Regions from separate parts of the Streptomyces sp. CRN 30 genome, predicted to be linked through region 2. Evidence: riboswitches for the same ligand, from Rfam matches in the RefSeq annotation. Region 2 holds a riboswitch; each other region holds the start of a gene.
What was found. Region 2 has a riboswitch for cobalamin ahead of UW392_RS40660 (ribonucleoside-diphosphate reductase subunit alpha). Riboswitches for the same ligand answer to the same signal wherever they lie in the genome.
Positions count from the first base shown of each region.

Region 1: it holds a riboswitch for cobalamin, as region 2 does, so the genes downstream of both, UW392_RS16550 (energy-coupling factor ABC transporter permease) here and UW392_RS40660 (ribonucleoside-diphosphate reductase subunit alpha) in region 2, are expected to answer to the same signal.
Region 3: it holds a riboswitch for cobalamin, as region 2 does, so the genes downstream of both, UW392_RS50475 (ABC transporter substrate-binding protein) here and UW392_RS40660 (ribonucleoside-diphosphate reductase subunit alpha) in region 2, are expected to answer to the same signal.

Region 1 covers NZ_JAVRHI010000169.1:15,717-23,181, reverse strand. Annotated here, with positions in the region: gene scpA (methylmalonyl-CoA mutase) at 1-514, opposite strand, end outside; gene UW392_RS16570 (methylmalonyl-CoA mutase family protein) at 514-2,361, opposite strand; gene UW392_RS16565 (energy-coupling factor ABC transporter ATP-binding protein) at 2,495-3,406, opposite strand; gene cbiQ (cobalt ECF transporter T component CbiQ) at 3,408-4,163, opposite strand; gene UW392_RS16555 (energy-coupling factor ABC transporter substrate-binding protein) at 4,164-4,529, opposite strand; gene UW392_RS16550 (energy-coupling factor ABC transporter permease) at 4,526-5,233, opposite strand; cobalamin riboswitch at 5,263-5,452, opposite strand; gene UW392_RS16545 (potassium channel family protein) at 5,512-6,066, opposite strand; gene UW392_RS16540 (cell division protein SepF) at 6,248-6,637, shown strand; gene UW392_RS16535 (nucleotide pyrophosphohydrolase) at 6,716-7,072, shown strand; gene UW392_RS16530 (DUF6099 family protein) at 7,231-7,465, shown strand, end outside.
Region 2 covers NZ_JAVRHI010000377.1:35,703-43,167, reverse strand. Annotated here, with positions in the region: gene UW392_RS40675 (GlxA family transcriptional regulator) at 1-401, opposite strand, end outside; gene UW392_RS40665 (ribonucleotide-diphosphate reductase subunit beta) at 662-1,618, opposite strand; gene UW392_RS40660 (ribonucleoside-diphosphate reductase subunit alpha) at 1,675-4,065, opposite strand; cobalamin riboswitch at 4,198-4,351, opposite strand; gene UW392_RS40655 (GNAT family N-acetyltransferase) at 4,410-4,916, opposite strand; gene UW392_RS40650 (YbdD/YjiX family protein) at 5,000-5,200, opposite strand; gene UW392_RS40645 (carbon starvation CstA family protein) at 5,172-7,373, opposite strand.
Region 3 covers NZ_JAVRHI010000447.1:61,069-68,533, reverse strand. Annotated here, with positions in the region: partial or broken gene UW392_RS50485 (beta-ketoacyl-[acyl-carrier-protein] synthase family protein) at 1-674, shown strand, start outside; gene UW392_RS50480 (ACP S-malonyltransferase) at 893-1,867, shown strand; cobalamin riboswitch at 1,862-2,062, shown strand; gene UW392_RS50475 (ABC transporter substrate-binding protein) at 2,117-3,178, shown strand; gene UW392_RS50470 (FecCD family ABC transporter permease) at 3,175-4,230, shown strand; gene UW392_RS50465 (ABC transporter ATP-binding protein) at 4,227-5,057, shown strand; gene UW392_RS50460 (TetR/AcrR family transcriptional regulator) at 5,035-5,727, opposite strand; gene UW392_RS50455 (MSMEG_1061 family FMN-dependent PPOX-type flavoprotein) at 5,856-6,485, shown strand; gene UW392_RS50450 (PDR/VanB family oxidoreductase) at 6,508-7,425, shown strand.

The sequences.
Region 1 (7,465 bases), on a different contig from region 2:
TCATCGACACCGTCATCCGGTCCAGCGGGATGCCGTCGAAGAGCTGCCGCATGTCGAGGATGGAGTCGATCGCCACGCCCGCCATGCCGACGTCACCGGTGACCCGCGGGTGGTCGCTGTCGTAGCCGCGGTGGGTGGGCAGGTCGAAGGCGACGGAGAGGCCCTTCTGCCCGGCGCGCAGGTTGCGGCGGTAGAAGGCGTTGGACTCCTCGGCGGTCGAGAACCCCGCGTACTGGCGGATCGTCCACGGCTGGTTCACGTACATCGTCGGGTACGGGCCGCGCAGATACGGCGCGACGCCCGGGTAGGTGCCGAGGAAGTCCAGGCCCTCCAGATCCTGCCCGGTGTACAGCGGCTTGACCTCGATGCCCTCCGGTGTCTCCCACCGCAGGTCGGCGCCGCCGGCGGCCCTCTTCACCGCCGTACGCCACTCGTCGGGCCCGGCGCCGACGGACGGCGCCCCCAGTTCCACGGACGAGAAGTCGGGGATCTCGTGCGCGCCCCTCGCGGTCATCAGGACACTCCTGGTCGGTCGAGCATGCGGTCGAGCATGCGGTCGAGCGCGGCGGTCAGCACGGCGACGGCGTCACAGCCGGCGAAGACGTAGGTGTCGACGCCCGCGTACGTCCCCGGGCGGCCCGCGAGGAACACGTGCCCGGCGCCCGCCGCGCGCAACCGCTCCGCGGCCCGCTCCGCCTCCTGCGCGTACACGGCGTCACTGGAGCACAGGCACACCTCCCGCGCGCCGCTCTCCTCGAAGGGACCCTCGGTGACCGGCTCGACGCCGCCCGCCTGGAAGAGGTTGGCGGCGAAGGACAGCCGCGCGGTGTGCGCGGCGGCCGGGCCGAGCGCCGCGAGGTACACCCGGGGCCGGGCGCCGGTCGCCGCGAGGTGCGCGTCGGAACGGGCCCGCAGCGCCTCGAACGCCTCGTCCCGGCGCACCCGGGGCAGCCCGCCGGACGGCGGCTCGGGCGCGGCCTCGCGGACCACCGGCTCCTCCGCCAGGTGCGGGAACTCGCTCACCCCGGTGACCGGTTCGCGCCGCGTGGCGAGCCGCTCGGAACGCGCCGCCCAGGTCGCGGCCAGCCGGTCGCCGACCGCGCCGGAGCGCAGCGCCGCCGCCTGGCCGCCGTCGCGCTCGATTCTCTGGAAGAACTCCCACGCCGCGTGCGCCAGTTCGTCGGTGAGCCGCTCCACGTACCAGGAGCCGCCCGCCGGGTCGATCACCCGGGACAGGTGCGACTCCTCGATCAGGATCGTGGAGGTGTTGCGGGCGACACGGCGCGCGAACGCGTCCGGCAGGCCGAGCGCGTGGTCGAAGGGGAGCACGGTCACCGCGTCGGCGCCGCCCACCCCCGCGGCCAGCGCGGCGACCGTGGTGCGCAGCATGTTCACCCACGGGTCGCGGCGCGTCATCATCACCGGCGACGTCACCGCGTGCTGCACCTGCGCCCCCGCGCGCCCGACGCCGCACACCTCGGCGACCCGCGCCCACAGCCGCCGCGCCGCGCGCAGTTTGGCGATGGTCAGGAACTGGTCGGCGGTGGCCGCGTACCGGAACTCGATCTGGCCCGCGGCCTGTTCGACGCTCAGTCCGGCGTCGGTCAGCCCGCGCAGGTACGCCACCCCGGTCGCCAGCGAGCAGCCCAGCTCCTGCGCCGCCGAGCCCCCGGCCTCGTGGTACGGCAGCGCGTCCACGGTCATGGCGCGCAGCCCCGGGTGGTGGTCGGCGCAGCGGCGGGCCTCCGCGGCGATGCCGGCGATGTCGTAGCCCCGGCCGGTGCGCGCCTCGTGGCCGAGCGGGTCGGCGCCCAGGCTGCCGCGGACCGCGTCGGCGGCGACGCCCCGCTCCTCGTACAGCGCGAACAGCCGCCGCGCGGCCGGGCCGGTGTCGGCACCGGCGTCCAGCACGACGGGGGCGAGATCCAGGAACACGCCGTCCAGGGCGGTGTCGAGGGCCGTGACCGGGGCGCCCGCGTGCTCCCCGGCGAGCAGCCACAGGGAGGTGACGCCGTGCTCCAGATCGGCCAGGACCGCGGCGGAGTCCGCGGGGTCACCGGTGGCCGTGTGGCGCTGGCGTACGTCCCAGCCGCCGCCCGTGCTCCCCTCGGCGCGCGCGCCGCGCGTGAACGGCGCGAATCCCGGCAGCCCGGGGTCGGGCGCGGCGTCCCGCGCCGTGTACAGGGGCCGTACGCGCAACCCGTCTTCCAGTGCGGTGGACAGCGTCTGCTCCGCCTCGGCGTCCGAGATCTCCTTGCCGGACTTGCGCAGGACACCCGCCACGAGGTGCTGCCACTGCTCATGTGTCGCGTCAGGGAACTCGGCCGCCAGCGGGAGCCCGTCGTCAGGCAGGACCGTCATGGTCGGATGCTAGGCCAGGACGGCGGGCGGGCAGCAGAGGCCGCACTTGTGACCTTGTTCTCTCCGACGATGTGACGTGCGACGCTCACCCGTCCGGCGGTGCTCGGGCTCTTCGGCCGTCAGGGGTGATGCCTCAGGTGGCGGGGCGGGTGCACGGCCGTTGGGGCTGGTCGCGCAGTTCCCCGCGCCCCTGAGGGGGCGCGTTGTCATGCGTGGCCAAGGCGGCCAGTTCCTCCGCCGTCCGGGGGCCCGGTGCCTGCTCCGGCAGGAGACCCTGGGTGTGGAGCAGCCGGGTCGCCGCGATGCCCCAGGGGAGGCGCAGGCCCGCACGGGTCAGGAGGTCCGTGCGGGACAGGGCGCGGGGGGCCGGGCCGGTGTGGACGCCCTCGGGGGTGAGCAGTGCCGCGTCGTCGGCCCAGCGCAGGGCGAGGTCGACGTCGTGGGTCGCCATGACGACCGTCGTCCCGGCCGCGCGGAGCCCGTCGAGGGTGGCCAGCAGCCGTTCCTGGCCGTCCGGGTCGAGCCCCGCGGTCGGCTCGTCCAGGATCAGCACCCGGGGCCGCATCGCGACCGCGCCCGCGATCGCCGTCCGCTTGCGCTGCCCGTAGGAGAGCAGGTGGGTGGGGCGGTCGGCCAGTGCCGCGATGTCCAGCGCGGTCAGCGCCTCCTCGACGCGGGCGCGGACCTCCGCGTCGGGCAGACCGAGGTTGAGCGGCCCGAACGACACGTCCTGGCCGACGGAGGCCGCGAAGAGCTGGTCGTCGGGGTCCTGCACCACCAGTTGCACGGTGGTCCGCAGCCGGGTCAGCCCCGCACGGCCGTACGTCACCGGCTCACCCCCGAGCGTCAACCGGCCGGCACGCGGCCGCAGTCCGCCGCTGAGCAGCCGCATCAGGGTGGTCTTGCCGCTGCCGTTGCGGCCGAGCAGCGCCAGCGCCCGGCCCTCGCGGACCTCGAAGTCCAGGCCGTCCAGGACGACGGGCCCCTCCTCGTAGGCGAAGGACACGCCCCGCAGGGCGACCAGTGGCGGGGCGTCTCCGCTCATGTCAGCGGCCCTTCCCGTACGAATCCAGTACGAAGGTGAGGGCGGCCACCGCGCCGAGCAGCGTCAGGCTCGCCGCCGTGAACCGGCCCGAGACGCGGGCCTCGGGGACCAGGACGCGCAGGGAGCCGTCGTAGCCGCGCCCGGCGAGTCCGCTCTGGAGCCGGGCCGCCCGGCCGAAGGCCCGCGTGAACGCCGTCGCGCCGAGCCCGCCGAGGGAGCGCCAGGCGGCGGCCCGCGTGGTGTGCCCGAGCCGCGCGGCCTGCGCGTCCCTGATCCGCCGTACGGAGTCCAGGAGCAGGAAGCTCATGCGGTACGTCACCAGGGCGACGTCCACGACGGGGGCCGGCACCCCGGCCCGCACCAGACGCGGCAGCAGATCGGACATCGGGGTGGTGAACGCGAACAGCAGCACGCCGAGCGACGCCGCCGACGTACGCAGCAGCAGTCCGGCGGCGTGCGCCGGGCCGCCGGGGGCGGCCGAGACGAAACCGTCCGGGCCCCCGACCCGCACCAGCAGCGGCAGCGCACCCGTCACGCAGAAGCCGAGCGGCACCCGCCAGGCCCGCCACAGCCGCCGCGCGGGCACCCCCGCCGGGCCGAGCAGCACGGTCACGGCGGTGACCAGCACCAGGGCCGCTCCCGGCCAGGCGGGCAGCGAGATCGCGAGCACGGTCAGGCCGAGTCCGAGCACGGCCTTGTCCACGGGGTGGCGGCGGCGCCAGCGACTGCTGTGCGCCGCCGCGTCGATCGGCAGCACTCAGTCGCCCACGTCGCCCACGTTGCCCCCGTTGCCCACGGAGGCGTCCCGCCGGTCGGCCAGGGCCTGTTCCGCGCCCTGCCGCCGGCCTCTGCGGAGCCCGAAGTAGTAGGCGAGGACGCCCGCGCCGAGCGCGGCCTGCGCCGCGAACAGCGCCGACTCGATCTCCCCGGAGGGCGGTTCGTACAGCGGCGAGAACCAGGGCTCGTACTCCGGTTCCAGTTCCGTGATCGCTGTCTCCGCCTCCGCGTCGGCCCCGGTGAACGGCTCCTCCTTGTGGTCGCCGAGACCGAACACCAGCGGGATCACCGCCAGCACGGCCACCGCGAGCAGCAGCAGGAGATTGATCCTCGTGTTCCGCTTCACTTGGCCACCGCCTCCCGCGTCGCGCTCTCCCCGGTCCCCGGCTTCGCCGGAAGCACGCCCAGCCGGGTCAGCTCGCCCTTGCTCGACTGCACCAGCAGCCGCATCACCACCACCGTGAGCAGGCCCTCGCTCACCGCGAGCGGGATCTGCGTGACCGCGAAGATCGAGCCGAACTTGCCGAGCGCGCCCCAGAACCCGCTGCCCGGGTCGGGGAAAGCCAGCGCGAGCTGCACGCTGGTGACGCAGTACGTGGACAGGTCGGCGGCGAACGCGCCGCAGAAGACGGTGACCATCAGCGGCACGTCGTAGCGCCGGAGCAGCCTGTAGACGGCGTACCCGGCCCACGGGCCGACGATCGCCATGGAGAAGACGTTGGCGCCGAGCGTGGTCAGGCCGCCGTGGGCCAGCAGCAGCGCCTGGAACAGCAGCGTGATCGTGCCGAGCACCGCCATGACCGGCGGCCGGAACAGGATCGCGCCCAGCCCGGTACCGGTGGGATGGGAGCAACTGCCGGTGACGGAGGGGAGTTTCAGGGCGGACAGGACGAACGTGAAGGCCCCGGCGGCACCGAGGAGCAGGGTGCTCTCCGGGTGCTCGCGGACCTCACGGGTGAGGGAACGTACTCCGTGGACGACGAACGGCGCCGACGCGACACCCCAGGCGATCGCGTGCGCCGGAGGCAGGAAACCCTCGGCTATGTGCATGACTCAGCAGACCCTCTCCAGCACCTCGTGGATGGACGACGCGCCTTGGCCGGTCTCCTGGCTGACGGGTACCACCGCCCGTGCTCCGCCTTCCCGGGCCGCGAGGACCCAGTGGCTGCCCCCTCGTAGGGGGCCGGAGCCGGACTTCCCGATTCACAGTGGCGAGGGCCGCACCGGCATCACACCGGTTTCCCGTTCACCAAGGCGTGGCGACAGTAGTGCGCGGCCGGGGGTGGTGACAAGCGTGCCCGGGGCGCCGGCGCCGCGGTGGCGGGCCGTCACGGGGCCGGGTCGTCCGGGCGCCTCAGCACGAGGTCGCGGGCCCGCTGGGCCAGAGCCGTGGCGGCGGCCGTCAGGAAGACGAACGTGTACAGGATCTGCACCACGGTCACCACCCGGGACGCCTGCCCCCGGGGCGTGACGTCGCCGTACCCGACGGTGGCGAACGTGACCACGGTGAAGTACAGGGCGTCCACGCGGGTGCGCAGTCCGGAGAACTCGCCCGGCTGCCGGGACAGGATGTAGTAGCAGGCGGCGAAGGTGTGCGCGGTCAGGATGATGAGGAGGGTGATGGCGAGCCCCGGCCGGGTGCCGGGGCGCCCGGTGAGGACGTGCCGCACCTGACGCAGCAGCAGCACGGCGACACCGGCGAGGACGAGGGCGAACAGCAGCCAGGCCAGGCCCGGGTGGCGGGTGCCGAGGCGGTCGAAGGGGAGCCGGAAGTAGGCGGTCACCACCACGGCCGCCGTGGCGGCGGTGCGCCAGAGCCAGGTGCGTGCCGCGGGCCACGGCGCGTGCCGCTTCGGGGCTCCGCTCTTCGGTCCGTCCGCCATGGTTCCCCCTCCGCGGTGGGTCCCGTCCAGTCAACGCCGGACCGGCGCGGGACGCACCCGTTGTGCCTCCTGCCGGACGCCGCCGCTGTCGCGGATCGTGTCGCTGTTGGGCCGAACGGGTGACTTGGCGTAAGAATTGGCTGGTGCAGGCATTGAAGGCGAGTCGGAGCGGGGGGAGCCGGTGAACAGCCACGACGTCACCGATGAACAGTGGGAGGGGCTCGCCCAGGTCGTTCCGTTGCGTGGACGCGACGCCTGGCCGTCCTCGGTGGGACACCGGGCGCTGCCGGAGGCGGAGACCGAGGCCAGGCGTCGGTTCGTGGTGATGCGGGTCAATGTGTTCGCGGACGCCCGCGAGGTCGCCGAGACCCTGATGGCGGGCATCCCCGTGCTGCTCGACCTGACGGGCGCGGACACGGTGGTCGCGAAGCGCGTCCTGGACTTCAGTACGGGCGTCGTCTTCGGGCTGGCGAGCGGGATGCACCGGGTGGACCGGAATGTGTTCCTGCTCACACCGGCCGGGACCGAGGTGACCGGACTGATGGAGGGGGCGAGCGTCCCCGGGATGTGAGAGGCGGGCGGGGCCGGTCGGCTCCGGAGCGTGCGGGCGGCCGGGGGCGGTCGCGGCGGCGGTGGTATTCCTGGAACCGTGACCGATGATCCCCTGGACGTGCGGACGCTCCAGCGCAGACTGGCCGAGTTCGCCGCGGCGCGCGACTGGCAGCCGTACCACACGCCGAAGAACCTCGTCGCCGCGCTCAGCGTCGAGGCGTCCGAACTGGTGGAGATCTTCCAGTGGCTGACGCCCGAGCAGTCGGCCCGCGTGATGGACGACCCCGGCTCGGCGCACCGCGTCCGCGACGAGGTCGCCGATGTACTGGCGTACCTCCTGCAGTTCTGCGAGGTGCTGGGCGTCGACCCGCTGGCCGCGCTCGCCGCGAAGATCGACCGCAACGAGACGCGGTTCCCGGCCGTCCGGGAGTCGACGGAACGCTCAACTCCGTAATTACTCACAGTAGTTGTTTCACCGGTCGCAACCGATTTGTTGTCCAGAGATTTCCGCCTTCCTCTGGCTTTTCGTCCCACACGCCCTCACTCTGGGTAGTGGACAATGGAGTCGGGCGGACGCGTCGCGAACGCGTCGGGACGGACGGGGGCGGCCCCATGGACGCGGTGCGGCTCATCCTGACGAGCAGGCGTGCCCTGACCGCCGGCGGCGACGTGCCGCAGACGCTGGCGGAGGTGTGGCAGGCGCAGGCGCTGGCCCAGGCCATAGGGAGCAGACTGGCGGTCTTCGGGCCGCCGTCCCTGCGCGGCGAGGCGCTGGGACTCACCGAGGTGGCGGGCCGCGGCTGCGGCGTGCTGGACACCCCGGAGCTGGCCCCCGGTGAGCTGCGCG
Region 2 (7,465 bases):
AGCTCGTCGGCGTGCCGCCAGTGCGTGGCGCACCGCCGGCCGTCCAGCAGTCCGGCCGCGCCCAGCAGGAAGACCCCGGAGCAGACGCTCAGCACCCGCGCGCCCCGGTCCACGGCCCGGCGCAGCGCGTTGAGCAGCGCGGGCGGGAAGTCCCGCCCCAGGTAACTCTCACCGGCCGGCACGGCGATCAGGTCCGCCTCGTCGAGCCGCTCCAGGCCGTACGGCGTGGAGATGGTGAACCCGGCGTGCGTGGTGAGCGTGGGGCCCTCCGCGGAGACCACCGCGAAGTCGTACACGGGCAGCCCCTCGTCGCTCCGGTCGATCCCGAACACCTCGCAGACCACGCCCAGTTCGAAGGGGTGCACTCCGTCGAGCAGTACGACGGCCACGTTCCGCAGCATGCCGCCAGTGTCGCGCAGGGCTGGCAGTAAATCGAGGGGGTGTGGCAGTTCTGCCACTGACGGTAAGGAGCGTCCGGCGCGAGAGTGGTGTCCATGGATACGGCACACACGCAAGCACTCGTCGGAATGCTGGCCGTCCTCGGTCTCCTGGCCCTGCTCGTCCTCCCCGCGCTGACCGGCATCGTGCGCGAGCTGCGCATCGACCGTCAGCTGAGGGAGGCCGAGCAGGGACGGCGGAGGGACGACCGGCAGAGGGAGAGTCAGAAGTCCTCGTCGAAGCCGACCGAACCCTCCACCGCCACCTGGTACGCGGAGGGGCGCCGCTCGAAGAAGTTGGTCAGCTCCTGCACGCCCTGAAGCTCCATGAAGGAGAAGGGGTTCTCCGAGCCGTACACGGGCGCGAAGCCGAGGCGGGTCAGCCGCTGGTCGGCGACGCACTCCAGGTACTGGCGCATCGACTCGGTGTTCATCCCCGGGAGGCCGTCACCGCACAGGTCGCGCGCGAACTGCAGCTCGGCCTCGACGGCCTCCCGCAGCATGTCCGTCACCTGCCGGCGCAGCTCGTCGTCGAAGAGGTCCGGCTCCTCCTTGCGGACGGTGTCCACCACGTCGAACGCGAAGGACATGTGCATCGTCTCGTCGCGGAACACCCAGTTGGTGCCGGTGGCCAGACCGTGCAGCAGGCCCCGGCTGCGCAGCCAGTAGACGTAGGCGAAGGCGCCGTAGAAGAACAGGCCCTCGATGCAGGCGGCGAAGCAGATCAGGTTGAGCAGGAAGCGGCGCCGGTCGGCCTTCGACTCCAGCCGGTCGATCTCCTCCACCGAGTCGATCCACTTGAAGCAGAACTCGGCCTTCTCGCGGATGGAGGGGATGTTCTCCACGGCCGCGAAGGCCGCCGCGCGGTCCTCCGGATCAGGCAGGTAGGTGTCCAGGAGCGTCAGGTAGAACTGGACGTGCACGGCCTCCTCGAACAGCTGCCGCGACAGGTACAGGCGCGCCTCGGGGGAGTTGATGTGCTTGTAGAGGGTGAGCACCAGGTTGTTCGCCACGATCGAGTCACCGGTCGCGAAGAAGGCGACCAGCCGGCCGATGAGGTGCTGCTCCGCCGGGCTGAGCCTGGCGAGGTCGGCGACGTCGGAGTGGAGGTCGACCTCCTCCACGGTCCAGGTGTTCTTGATGGCGTCCCGGTAGCGCTCGTAGAAGTCGGGGTAGCGCATGGGGCGGAGGGTGAGCTCGAAACCGGGGTCGAGCAGGTTGGTGTTACGGGTGGTCGTCACTGGCAGGCCTCGCAGGTCTCGGGGTTCTCGAGGGAGCAGGCGACGGCTTCGGGGTCGGCCCCGGCCGTCTGTTGTGCGGGGACGGTGGCCTGCGCCCGTGCGGCGCGGGCGATGCGGGTCGCCGGGCGCGAACGCAGGTAGTACGTCGTCTTCAGGCCCGACTTCCAGGCGTACGCGTACATCGAGGAGAGCTTGCCGATGGTCGGCGTCTCCATGAAGAGGTTGAGCGACTGCGACTGGTCCAGGAACGGGGTCCGGGCGGCCGCCATGTCGATCAGGCCGCGCTGCGGGATCTCCCACGCGGTGCGGTAGAGGGCCCGTACGTCGGCGGGGATCCAGGAGCAGTCCTGCACCGAGCCGCTCGCCTCGCGCAGCGCCTCCCGGGTGCGGGCGTCCCACACGCCGAGCCGCTTCAGGTCCTCCACCAGGTACGAGTTGACCTGGAGGAACTCGCCCGACAGCGTCTCGCGCTTGAAGAGGTTGGAGACCTGCGGCTCGATGCACTCGTACACACCGGCGATCGAGGCGATGGTGGCCGTCGGCGCGATCGCCAGGAGCAGGGAGTTGCGCAGCCCGGTCGCGGCGACGCGCTCGCGCAGGGCCGCCCAGCGCTCCGGCCAGGCGAGGTCCACGTCGTAGTGGTCGGGGTGCAGCACGCCCCGGGCCGTACGGGTCTGCTCCCAGGCGGGCAGCGGACCGTGCCGCTCCGCGAGGCCGGCGGAGACCTCGTACGCGGCGAGCATGATCCGCTCGGCGATGCGGGTCGACAGTGCCCGGGCCTCGGGGGAGTCGAACGGCAGCCGGAGCCGGAAGAACACGTCCTGGAGACCCATCACCCCCAGGCCGACCGGCCGCCAGCGGGCGTTCGAACGGGCCGCCTGTTCGGTGGGGTAGTAGTTGACGTCCACGACACGGTCGAGGAAGGTCACGGCCGTGCGGACCGTGGCGTCCAGCCGCTCCCAGTCCAGCTCGCCCGCCCCACCCGCCTCCGGGTCGACGAAGGCGCCGAGGTTGACCGACCCGAGGTTGCAGACCGCGGTCTCCCCGTCGTCCGTCACCTCCAGGATCTCGGTGCACAGGTTCGAGGAGTGGACGACGTGGCCCGGCTCGGCCGTCTGGTTGGCGGTGCGGTTCGCGGTGTCCTTGAAGGTCATCCAGCCGTTGCCGGTCTGGGCGAGGGTGCGCATCATGCGGCCGTACAGCTCACGGGCGGGAAGGGTCCTCCGTGCCAGACCCTTCGCCTCCGCCGCCCGGTAGGCCGCGTCGAACTCCGCGCCCCACAGGTCCACCAGCTCGGGCACGTCGGACGGGGAGAACAGCGACCAGGGCGCGTCGGCGTCCACCCGGCGCATGAACTCGTCCGGGATCCAGTGCGCGAGGTTCAGGTTGTGGGTGCGCCGCGCGTCCTCACCGGTGTTGTCCCGCAGCTCCAGGAACTCCTCGATGTCGGCGTGCCAGGTCTCCAGGTACACCGCGGCCGCGCCCTTGCGCCGCCCGCCCTGGTTCACCGCGGCGACCGAGGCGTCCAGCGTCTTCAGGAACGGGACGATGCCGTTGGAGTGCCCGTTCGTGCCCCGGATCAGCGCGCCCCGGGAGCGCACGCGGGAGTACGCGAGCCCGATGCCGCCCGCGTGCTTCGAGAGGCGCGCCACCTGGAGGTAGCGCTCGTAGAGGGAGTCCAGCTCGTCCTTGGGGGAGTCGAGGAGGTAGCAGGACGACATCTGGGGGTGCCGGGTGCCCGAGTTGAAGAGGGTGGGGGAGGAGGGGAGGTACTCCAGGCGGCTCATCAGGCCGTACAGGGCGGCCACGTCGTCGACGGCCTCGACGGTCTCGTCCTCGGCGAGACCGGCGGCGACGCGCAGCAGGAAGTGCTGCGGGGTCTCGATCACCTGCCGGGTGAGCGGGTGGCGGAGCAGGTAGCGGCTGTGCAGCGTGCGCAGGCCGAAGTAGCCGAAGCGCCGGTCGGCGCCCTCGGCGACGGCGGTGTCGACCAGCGCGTCGAGACGGGCCGCGTGCCGGCTCACGAACGCGGCGGTGCGGTCCGCGACCAGGCCCTCGCGATGACCGGTGGCGACCGACCGGGAGAAGGAGCGCACACCCTGGGAGGCGGCCTCGGCGGCGATGCCGATCGTCAGCAGGCGGGCGGCCAGCCGTGAGTACGCGGGGTCCTCGGAGATGAGCCCCGCCGCCGCCTCCGTGGCCAGCTCCCGCAGCTCCGCCTCGTCCGCGTGCGCGGACCGGCCGCGCAGCGCGGCGGCGGCGACCCGGCCGGGGTCGGTGTCCGGGAGGTCGGCGGTGAGCTCGGTCAGGGTGCGCAGCAGCGCGGTACCGGGAGCGTCGGCTTCCGGTGCGGTGACGGAGGCCGGGTCGGGTGGCGCGACGGTCACGTGGGGCTCTCTCTCGCTCGGCTGGGGGCCTGGCGGAGCGAGCGGAGGCACACGGGCACGTGCGGGGAGGCAGTGCGCGGCGCGTCCACCGGCCCAATCCGCGAGGCCCGGACGTCATCGCGCCCGGGCCGGACGGCCGGGCGCGCCGTCGGCAGGTACTCGGACTGGACGAGCGCGCGCTCGGTGGGACGAACACGCACAAGTACACCGTTGCGGGACAGTTCCGGATTCGCACCGGATTCCCCTGCGTCGACAGCGAGCACGAGCATACATGTGGTGCCCGGCTGAGCAAGCGGCCCCATATGTTGTGTCGCGGGCCGTCGCGAGGAGTTTTGCGGAGAGTGTCAGAGGGTGAGCTGATAGGTGATCAGCATGATGTCGTCGACGTCCGGGAGCGGGTTCCAGTCGCGCTCCGGGGTGCGGGTGAAGCCGATGCGCTCGTAGAGGCGGTGGGCGGCGCGCATGGTCCGCTGGGTGGACAGCACCACGCGGACGCAGCCGGGCGTGGCCCGCGCGCGGTCGACGCACCGGCGGACGAGCGCCTCGCCGGCGCCCCGGCCGCGTGCCTCGGCGGCCACCGCGAGCATGCGTATCTCGGCCTCGCCGGACCGGGCGATGTCGGCCAGGGGGCCGCCGGTCGGCACGAAGGTCACCCCGCCGAGCACCCGGCCGTCCCCGACGGCGACGGACACCTCGGCCGCGGCGGCCCGCCCCGCCACGTCGCGCAGTACACCGAGGTAGGCGTCGTCCTTGCCGAAGTCGAGGAGCCCGTCCCGGAGGTACGCCCACGCGGTGATCCCGCCGAGGGTGCCGTACTCCTCCGGCACGGCCGGCCTGATGGTGATGTCCATGGCCGCAGTGTGCCGCAGGGGTACGACATCGGCCCGCGGTTTCCGGGGCCGCTCGTCAGCAACCGCCCGTCAGCAACCGCCCGTCAGCAGCAGCGGAACCCCTGGCGCGGGTCCGTGTCCTGCCGGTCGGTCCGCGCGCGTTCGAACTCCCGGCGGGACGGCACGGTCGCGTCCGGATCGTGGGTGCGCACATGGGCCACGTAGCGGTCGTACGCCGACTCGCCGGTCAGCTCCCGCACGTACCAGCGCACTCCCTCAGCCGCCCTGACCAGCACCGACCGCATTCCGCTCCGCCTCCATCCGTTCCTTCTCCTCGCGGGTGGCGAGCAGCCCCGCCGGGGCGTCCAGTTCCGACTTCACGTACGGGGCCTCGCTCAGCGTGGACAGGGCCGGCCGGCGCACATGGCGTACGCACACGCGGGTCGCGTCGGCCATCACGACGACGATCAGCAGCGCCAGGACGGCCGTCAGGACGCCGTCCACCGTGGAGTTGGTGACGACGGTCTGCATGTCGTCCATGGTCTTCGCGGGTGCGATCACCTCGCCCCGGTCGATGGCGTCCTGATAGACCTGCCGCTGTTTGAAGAAGCCCACGCGCGGGTCGCTGGAGAACACCTTCTGCCAGCTGGCGGTGAGCGTCACCGTCGCGTCCCAGGCGAGCGGAACACCCGTGATCCAGGCCCACTTCAGGCGCCCGGACTTCACCAGCAGTGTGGTGCACACGGTCAGCGCGACCGCCGCGAGGAGCTGGTTGGAGATGCCGAAGACCGGGAAGAGCTGGTTGATCCCGCCGAGCGGCTCATGGACGCCCACCCACAGGAAGTAGCCCCAGAGCGCGCAGACGATGCCGCTGGTGATGATGAGCCCCGGCTTCCAGCTGATGTTGCGGAACGGCTTGTAGACGTTGCCGAGGGTGTCCTGGAGCATGAAGCGGCCCACGCGGGTGCCCGCGTCGAGCGCGGTGAGGATGAACAGTGCCTCGAACATGATCGCGAAGTGGTACCAGAAGGAGCGCATCCCGTCGCCCGTGACCTGGGCGAAGATCTCCGAGACGCCGACCGCGAGGGTGGGCGCGCCACCGGTGCGGGAGAGCAGGGACGCCTCCTCGACCTGCCGCGCCGCCTCGGCGAGGGCCTCCGGCGAGATGGAGTAACCCCAGCCCGTCACCACCTGCGAGGCGTTCTGCACGGTGTCGCCGATGACGCCGGCGGGCGCGTTCATCGCGAAGTACAGGCCCGGGTCGATCACCGAGGCCGCTATCAGCGCCATCACGGCCACGGCCGACTCCATCAGCATGGAGCCGTAACCGATCAGCCTGACCTGGGTCTCCTTCTGGATCATCTTCGGTGTCGTACCGCTGGAGATCAGCGCGTGGAACCCGGAGAGCGCGCCGCACGCGATGGTGATGAAGACGAACGGGAAGAGCGAGCCCGCGAACACCGGGCCGTCCCCCCGGGTGGCGAAGTCGGTGACCGCGGGCATCTTCAGCGTCGGCAGGGTGAACACCACGCCGAGCGCGAGCATGGCGATCGTGCCGATCTTCATGAAGGTGGACAGGTAGTCCCGGGGCGCGAGCAGCATCCACACCGGCAGGATGGAGGCGATGAACCCGTACGCCACCAGCCAGATCACCAGCGTGGAGGGGGCGAGGGTGAAGGCGTCGGCCCAGGAGGACTGGGCGACCCATCTGCCCGAGACCAGCGCGAACAGCAGCAGGGCGACACCGATGAGCGAGACCTCGGTGACCCGGCCCGGCCTGAGCACCCGCAGGTAGAAGCCCATGAAGAGGGCGATCGGGACGGTCATCGCGATGGAGAAGGTGCCCCAGGGCGACTCCGCGAGCGCGTTGACGACGACCAGCGCCAGCACGCCGAGCAGGATGATCATGATGGCGAAGGCGGCGATCAGCGCGGCCGCGCCGCCCACCGGGCCGATCTCCTCGCGGGCCATCTGCCCGAGCGAGCGGCCGTCGCGGCGGGTGGAGAAGAACAGCACCACCATGTCCTGCACGGCGCCCGCGAAGATGACGCCGGCGACGATCCAGATGGTGCCGGGCAGATATCCCATCTGCGCGGCGAGCACCGGTCCGACGAGGGGGCCCGCGCCCGCGATCGCCGCGAAGTGGTGGCCGAGCAGCACCCGGCGGTCGGTGGGGTGGAAGTCGATGCCGTTGTCCAGCCGCTCGGCCGGGGTGGCCCGGTTCCGGTCGGCCTTGAGCACCTTGTACTGGATGGACTTCGCGTAGAAGCGGTAGCCGATGGCGTACGAGCCGAGCGCCGCCGCGACCATCCAGGCGGCGGACACCTCCTCGCCGCGGGCGAGGGCGAGCACGGCCCAGCCGGTCGCGCCGATCAGGGCGACAATGGTCCAGACGATGACGCTCCGCGGGTTGGCGCGGCTCGTGCGGGGACTGTTCTGAGCGTTCGCGGTGCGCAACGGGTGGTCCCTTCCGTCCATGCGATGACGGGAGGACCGTAGTGCGGGACGCGGAGGCGCGCTACACCGCGAACACGAGTCGGCGTGCGCCGGGCGCCCGGCCGTACGGTTCG
Region 3 (7,465 bases), on a different contig from region 2:
AGGCGGGCCTGCACCCGCTGATCTTCGCCGGGTTCGCCCGGCTGCGCGCGCTGTCCCGGCGGTGCGACGACCCCGACCGGGCGTCCCGGCCCTTCGACGCCGAGCGGGACGGGTTCGTCCTGGGGGAGGGGGCCGGGATGGTCGTGGTGGAGAGCGCCCGGCACGCCGCCGCCCGCGGTGCGCGGGCGCACTGCCGGCTCACCGGCGCGGGCATCACCAACGACAGCCACCACATCGCGCAGCCCGCGCCCGGCGGGGCGGGGTGCGCCGCCGCGGTCGCCGCCGCCCTCGACGACGCGGACCTCCTGCCGGAGGACGTCCGGCACGTCAACGCCCACGCGACGTCCACGCCGGTCGGCGACCTCAGCGAGGCGCAGGCCCTGCGCACGGCCTTCGGCAAGGTCCTCGACGACGTGTCCGTCAGCGCCACCAAGGCCGCGCTCGGCCACACGCTGGGCGCCGCCGGGGCGATCGAGGCGGTCACGACCGTCCTCGCCCTGCGGGACCGGACGGCGCCGCCCACCCGCAGCCTCGAACGCGTCGACCCGGCGATCGAGCTGAACGTGGTCGGCCGCACGCCGGAGCCCCTGCCGTCCGGGCCCCTGGCGGCCCTCAGCACGAGCATGGGCTTCGGCGGCCACAACGTCGCGCTGGCCTTCACGACACTCCCATGACCCCCCGACCACCGACCCGAGCCCCCGAACACGGCCCTCCCACGGTCTCCGGCGGGGCGGACCGTGTGCACCAGGGGCTCGTGTCGTCCGGGTGGCCCTCGGGGCGGGACGCCTCAAGCCGAGGTGATCTCCGTCGGGCCGGAGGGGGCGGGGACGCGGTTCGGTGTCCCCACCCCCTGGGAACCGACCCGCCGGGTGACCGGGCGCGGGTGCTGCTGATGTGTCCCGGGCAGGGGGCCTACCTGCCCGGGGCCCTGCGGCACCTGCGGTACGTCCCCGCCGTCGCCGAGGTGCTGACCACCGTCGACACCCACGCCCCGGCCCACGGCTCGCTGCGCGTGCCGGTGGGCCGGCTGCTCACCGAGGAGGACGCGCCCGCGCCCGAGGAACTGCTGCGGAGCGACCCCCTCGGGTTCGACCTCGCCACCTACGCGGCGGTGGTCGCCTCCGCCACCGTCCTGCTCGGCCTCACCCGCCACCGCGTCGACGCGGTCCTCGGCCACAGCGTCGGGGACCTGGCCGCCCTCACCGTCGCCGGAGCCGTCACCGTGCGCCAGGGCGTCCAACTGCTCCGCATCCGCGACCGGCTGCTGCGGACCGCCGCCCTCCCCGCCGCCGGGATACTGGCCACCGACACCACCGCAGGACAGGCCGCGGACCTCATCCGCGCCTGCGGTACCCCCCAGGTGCGGATCGCCGCCCGCAACGCCCCCGCGCAGGTCGTCCTCGCCGGCCCCGACGCCCAACTCGCCCACGTACGCCGCGCACTTGAGGACAGCGGGCACCGCGTGACCCCGCTGACCAGCCGTACCGCCTTCCACCACCCCCTCCTCGACGAGGTCCACCGCTCCTTCCGCAGCCTGCTGCGCGCCCAGCCGCTCGCCCGGCCGGTCCTTCCCGTGCACACCACCGCCGGCCGCTGGGCGACGACCCCCGCCCACCTGCGCACCACGGCCGCCGCCCACCTCACCGAACCGATGGAACTGCACCGGACCCTGCTCACCCTGCGCCGGGCCGGTTTCACCACGTTCATCGACAGCGGCCCCCGCGCCCTGCTCAGCGGCCTGGTCCGGGCCGGCCTGCCCGGCTGCGCCACCGCCGCGCCGCTGCGCACCCCTGTCGCCGCGGACCGCATACTGCGCCGGCTGAACGCCGTCGCCCCGCCGCGCCGGCCCGGTCCGGGCCCTTGGTAGTCTGCCGAGGCCAGTCACGCCACCTCGGTGGTCAGGGAATCCGGTGCGAATCCGGAACTGACGCGCAGCGGTGAGGGGGACGGGCGGGGCACGATCGCCACTGGGACGACCACCGCGCACGCGGCGGCGTCCTGGGAAGGCGCCCCGTCCGGACGAACCCGAGTCCGAAGACCTGCTGGCACCTCCGCGCCCCCGCGCGGAGGTCGACCGTAGGCCAGGCTCCGCGTCCAGAGCCCCGACACCCGAGGCATGCCCGTGCTCCGCACCACCCCCCGTTCCGCCGCGTTCCTGCTCACCACCGCCCTGCTGCTCACCGCGTGCTCCACCGCCGGCGGCACCTCCGGCGGAAAGGGCACCGCGTCGGACGGCGCCTCCGCCGCCACCGGTTACCCGGTCACGCTGCGCAACTGCGGCCACGACGTCACCCTGACGTCGGCACCCGCCCATGCCGTCTCCCTCAACCAGGGCAGCACCGAGATCCTCCTCTCGCTGGGCCTGGCGGACCGCCTCGCCGGCACCGCCACGTGGACCGACCCGGTGATGAAGGGCCTGGAGAAGGCGAACGCCGGTGTGCCCCGGCTCGCCGACAACAACCCCTCCTTCGAGAAGGTCCTCGACGCCGGACCCGACTTCGTCACCGCGTCCTTCGTCTCCACCCTCGGCACGGGCGGCGTCGCCACCCGCGAACAGTTCGAGAAGCTGGGCGTCCCCACCTACGTCTCCCCGTCCGACTGCGCCGCCGGCAAGGACAACGACAGCGGCGGCGACGGCTCCCGCAGCACCCCCCTCACCCTCGGCACGGTCTACGGCGAGATAACCGACCTCGCCCGCGCCTTCGGCGTCGAGGAACGCGGCGACGAACTGGTCGGTGAGCTGAAGGACCGCGTACGCGAGGCCACCGACGGGCTCGACGCGTCCGGTGTCTCCCTCATGTACTGGTTCGCCAACTCCCAGTCGCCCTACCTCGCGGGCTGCTGCGGCGCCCCCGGCGCCATCACCCGCGCCCTCGGCGCGAAGAACGTCTTCTCCGACACCCACGACGAGTGGCCCCAGATCAACTGGGAGACCGTCGCCGACCGCGACCCCGACGTCATCGTCCTCGGCGACCTGACCCGCAAGTCCCAGACCGCCGAGACCGCCGAGGCGAAGATCGAGTTCCTGGAGACCAACCCGGCGACCCGCAACCTCACAGCGGTGAAGAAGAAGCGGTACGTCCTGCTCAGCGGACAGGCGATGAACCCGTCCATCCGCACGGTCGAGGGGATCGAACAGGTCGCCGCCGGTCTCCGGGACCTCGGACTCGGCAAGTGACCCGGCCTGCCGACGGGCACGTGCGCCGGCACGTGCCCGGCGCGCGGACGACCCCGCTCCTGACCGCCGCGGGCCTCGCTGCCCTGGCGCTGTCGGTCGCCGTCGCCGTGACCATCGGCCCCGCCGACATCTCCGCCGGCGACGTGTGGTCCTCGGTCGCCGCCCACCTGGGGTTCGGTGAGGGCACCCTCGCCCCGCTGCGGGACGGCATCGTGTGGGACCTGCGCATGCCCCGCACCCTGCTCGCCGCGGTCTGCGGCGCCGGACTGGCCCTGTGCGGCGCGGTCATGCAGTCCCTGCTGCGCAACCCGCTCGCCGACCCGTTCGTCCTCGGCGTCTCCTCCGGCGCCTCGACCGGCGCGGTCGCCGTGATCGTGCTCGGCGTCGGCGGGGGAGCGGTGTCGCTGTCCGCGGGCGCGTTCGTCGGCGCCCTGCTGTCGTTCGCGCTGGTCCTGGTGGTCAGCCACAGCCTCGGCGGCAGCGTCGACCGCGTGGTGCTCTCCGGCGTCGCCGCCATGCAGCTCTTCTCGGCGCTGACCTCGTTCACCGTACTGACGTCGGCGGACGCCGAGACCACCCGCGGCGTGCTGTTCTGGCTGCTGGGCTCCCTCACCGGCGCCACCTGGACCCAGGTGCTGCTGTGCGCCGGAGTGCTCGCCGCCGTCCTCGTGGTGTGCCTCGTCCACTCCGCCACCCTCGACGCGTTCACCTTCGGCGAGGAGGCCGCCGCCAGCCTCGGGGTACGGGTGGGCCGTACCCGGCTGGTGCTGCTGTGCGCGACCGCGCTGCTCACCGCGGCCCTGGTCAGCTGCGCGGGCGCGATCGGCTTCGTCGGCCTGGTCCTGCCGCACGCCACCCGCGCGCTCACCGGCACCGCCCACGCCCGGCTGCTGCCGGTCACCGTCCTGACCGGCGCCGTCTTCCTGGTGTGGGTGGACACCCTCGCCCGTACCGTCCTCGACCCCCAGGAGATCCCGGTGGGAGTGGTGACGTCCCTGATCGGCGTACCGGCCTTCGTGGCCGTGCTCTACCGGGGCAGGAGGCGCACATGACCGGCAGGGCCCCCGCAGACGACGTACGGCCCCCCGCCGACGGCACACGGCCCCCCGCCCCCGCCGGCGACGGCCTCCGCTCCGACCGCGTCGCCCGCCGCGCCGGCGGGCGGCTCATCGTGGACGGCGTCACCCTCGCCCCGCGCACCGGCGAGACGATCGGCCTGCTCGGCCCCAACGGGTCGGGCAAGTCCACCCTGCTGCGGCTGCTCGCGGGGGTGCTCCAGCCCTCCGCCGGTGTCGTCACCCTCGACGGCCGCCCGCTCGCCGGGGTCGGCCGCCGGGCGGCGGCCCGGCGTATCGCCACCGTCGAACAGCACGCGCACACCCAGACCGAACTGACCGTCCGGGACGTCGTCGCCCTCGGCCGCATCCCGCACCGCCGCCCCTGGGCCGCCGGTTCGCCCGAGGACGGCCCGGCCGTCACCGCCGCCCTCGCCCGCGCCGGGCTCACCGACCGCGCGGACCAGTCCTGGCACACCCTGTCCGGCGGCGAGCGCCAGCGCGCCCAGATCGCCCGCGCCCTCGCGCAGGAGCCGCGCGAACTGCTGCTGGACGAACCCACCAACCACCTGGACATCCAGCACCAGCTGGACCTGCTGGAGCTGGTCGTGTCCCTGCCGGTCACCACGGTGATCGCCCTGCACGACCTCAACCTGGCCGCGATGTACTGCGACCGGCTCCTCGTGCTGCGGGAGGGCCGGGCCGTCGCCGAGGGCGTGCCCGGCGACGTCCTCACCCCGTCCCTCATCGAGGAGGTCTACGGGGTCCGCGCGGAGGTCGCCGACGGCCACGGCCACCCGGTCATCCGCTTCCTGCGCCGGTAGCGCCGGTAGCGCCGGTAGTAGCGGTAGCACCGGTAGCGAGGGAGGCACCGGAAGCGCCGGTGAGGTAGCGGAACAGCATGGCGACGATCTCGTCCTCCAGCCGCGTGACGTCGACGGGGTCGGGGGCCGCGACCATCGTGTGGATCAGAATCTCGACGGTGGCCACCAGGATCCGCGCGGCGACGACGGTGTCGGCCACCCGGACCTCCGGGTGCGTCCGCAGCAGCTCCAGCGCGTAGGCGATCCGTTCCCGCTGGAAGACCGTCACCCGTTCCAGCAGCTCGGCCGAGCGCGGCCCCTGCTCCACCATCACGCGCAGCAGCTGCGGGTCGTCCTGGTGGTTCTCGGCGGAGGCGCGGACGAAACGCCGCAGGATGTCCTCCAGCGAGTCGGGCAGGCCCTCCGTCAGGAGCCGCTCGACGGAGGCCTGGCCGCGGTCGAGGTGGCGGGTGAGCAGCTCCGCCAGGATCGCGTCCTTGTTCGGGTAGTACTGGTACAGCGAACCGATCGACACCCGGGCCCGCTCGGCGATGCGGTTGGTGGTCCCCGCGGCATAGCCGTACTCCCCGAAAACGTGAGCAGCCGCGTCGAGGATGCGGTCCCGGGTGAGTTCCGCGCGCACCTGACGGGGCTGTTTACGTGGGGCGATCCCCTGGCGGTCGGGGCTCATGACACCTCCTGGACGGCGCCGTGAAAGCGAGTGGCGCAAGACCTGAATGATTGCTCACAATACTGTCATGACCTGCGGCGAAACCGTCAAGGACGGCTGCCGGACCCGCTCGGGAAGGACACATCCCCATGAGTCATGTCGCCACCCGTCCACGACGCCTCGCGCCGGACGGCGTCCGGGCCCTGCTCGGCGAGCCGGACGCGATGACCGCGCGGAAGAAGACCGACCGCCTCGATCCGTTCTTCCGCCGCTTCATCGCCCACTCGCCGTTCCTGACGATGGCCACCGCGGACGCCCGGGGCCGCGCGGACTCCTCGCCCCGGGGTGACTACCCGGGCTTCGTGAAGGTGCTCGACGACCGGACGCTGGCCGTCCCGGACCGACCGGGCAACCGCATCGCCGACTCCTTCACCAACCTCGCCGAGAACGACGGCGTCGGACTGCTCTTCCTCGTCCCGGGCCTCAGGGAGACCCTGCGCGTCAACGGCCGCGGCTACCTCACCGACGAACCCGACGTCCTGACCCGGATGGAGACCGAGGGCCGGCGCCCGGTGCTGGCCGTGGTCGTCGAGGTCGAGGAGGTCTACTACCACTGCGGCCGCGCCCTCATCCGGTCCCGGCTGTGGGACCCCGCCGCCCAGGCCCTCGCCGAGGAGATGCCGTCGGCCGGCGAGACGTTCACCGCGCAGTTCGGCCTGGACGTCGACCCCGCCGCCGTGGACCGGCTCCTCGAAGACGGCTACCGCACCCTCTACTGACCGGACAGCGAGGAACTCACCCATGGCAGCGACGCGGACCGTTCTCGTCGACCGCATCGAACCCGTCACCGACGACGTCGTCTCCCTCACCCTGCGCGGCACCCCGGGGCCGCTCCCGCCCTGGGAACCGGGCGCCCACATCGACGTCCGGCTGCCCAACTGGCTGACCCGGCAGTACTCGCTGTGCGGCGACCCCGCCGACCTGGACACCTACCGCATAGCCGTCCGCCACGACCGGCTCAGCCGCGGCGGATCGGAGTACGTTCACCGCTTCCTGCGCCCCGGACGCCTGTTGGAGATCTCCGAGCCGCGCAACCACTTCCCGCTGCTGCCCGCCCCGCGCTACCTGTTCCTCGCTGCGGGCATCGGCATCACCCCCGTCCTGCCGATGCTGCGGGCGGTCACCGACGCGGGACTCCCCGCCGAACTCCTCTACGTCGGACCGTCGGTGTCCGCCATGCCCTTCGCGGACACCCTGCGCGCCGCGTACGGGGAACGGGTGCGCCTGGTCGCCACCCGGGAGCGGGGCCGGCCCTCCCTGCGCGCCCTGGCGGCGGAACTCCCCGACGACACCCTCGTCTACGCCTGCGGTCCCGCGCCGCTGCTGGCCGCCGCCGAGGAGGCGTTCCCCGCCGGGCGGCTGCACGCGGAGCGGTTCCGGCCGCTGCGCCGCGCGTTCGGGCCCGACACCGCCTTCGAGGTGGAGTGCGCCCGCTCCGGCTCCACGGTCGAGGTGCCGGCCGGGGAGTCGATGCTCGACGCCCTGGCGCACGCGGGCCGGACGGTGGCCGCGGGCTGCCGCGAGGGCGTCTGCGGGAGCTGCGGGATCACCGTCCTCGACGGCGAACCCGACCACCGCGACGACATCGGCGCACCCGAGGGGCGCGTGTACCCGTGCGTGTCCCGCGCGCGGTCCGCGCGGCTCGTCGTGGACCTGTGAACCACCGTACCGACACCACCACCGCGACGACGAGAGCGAG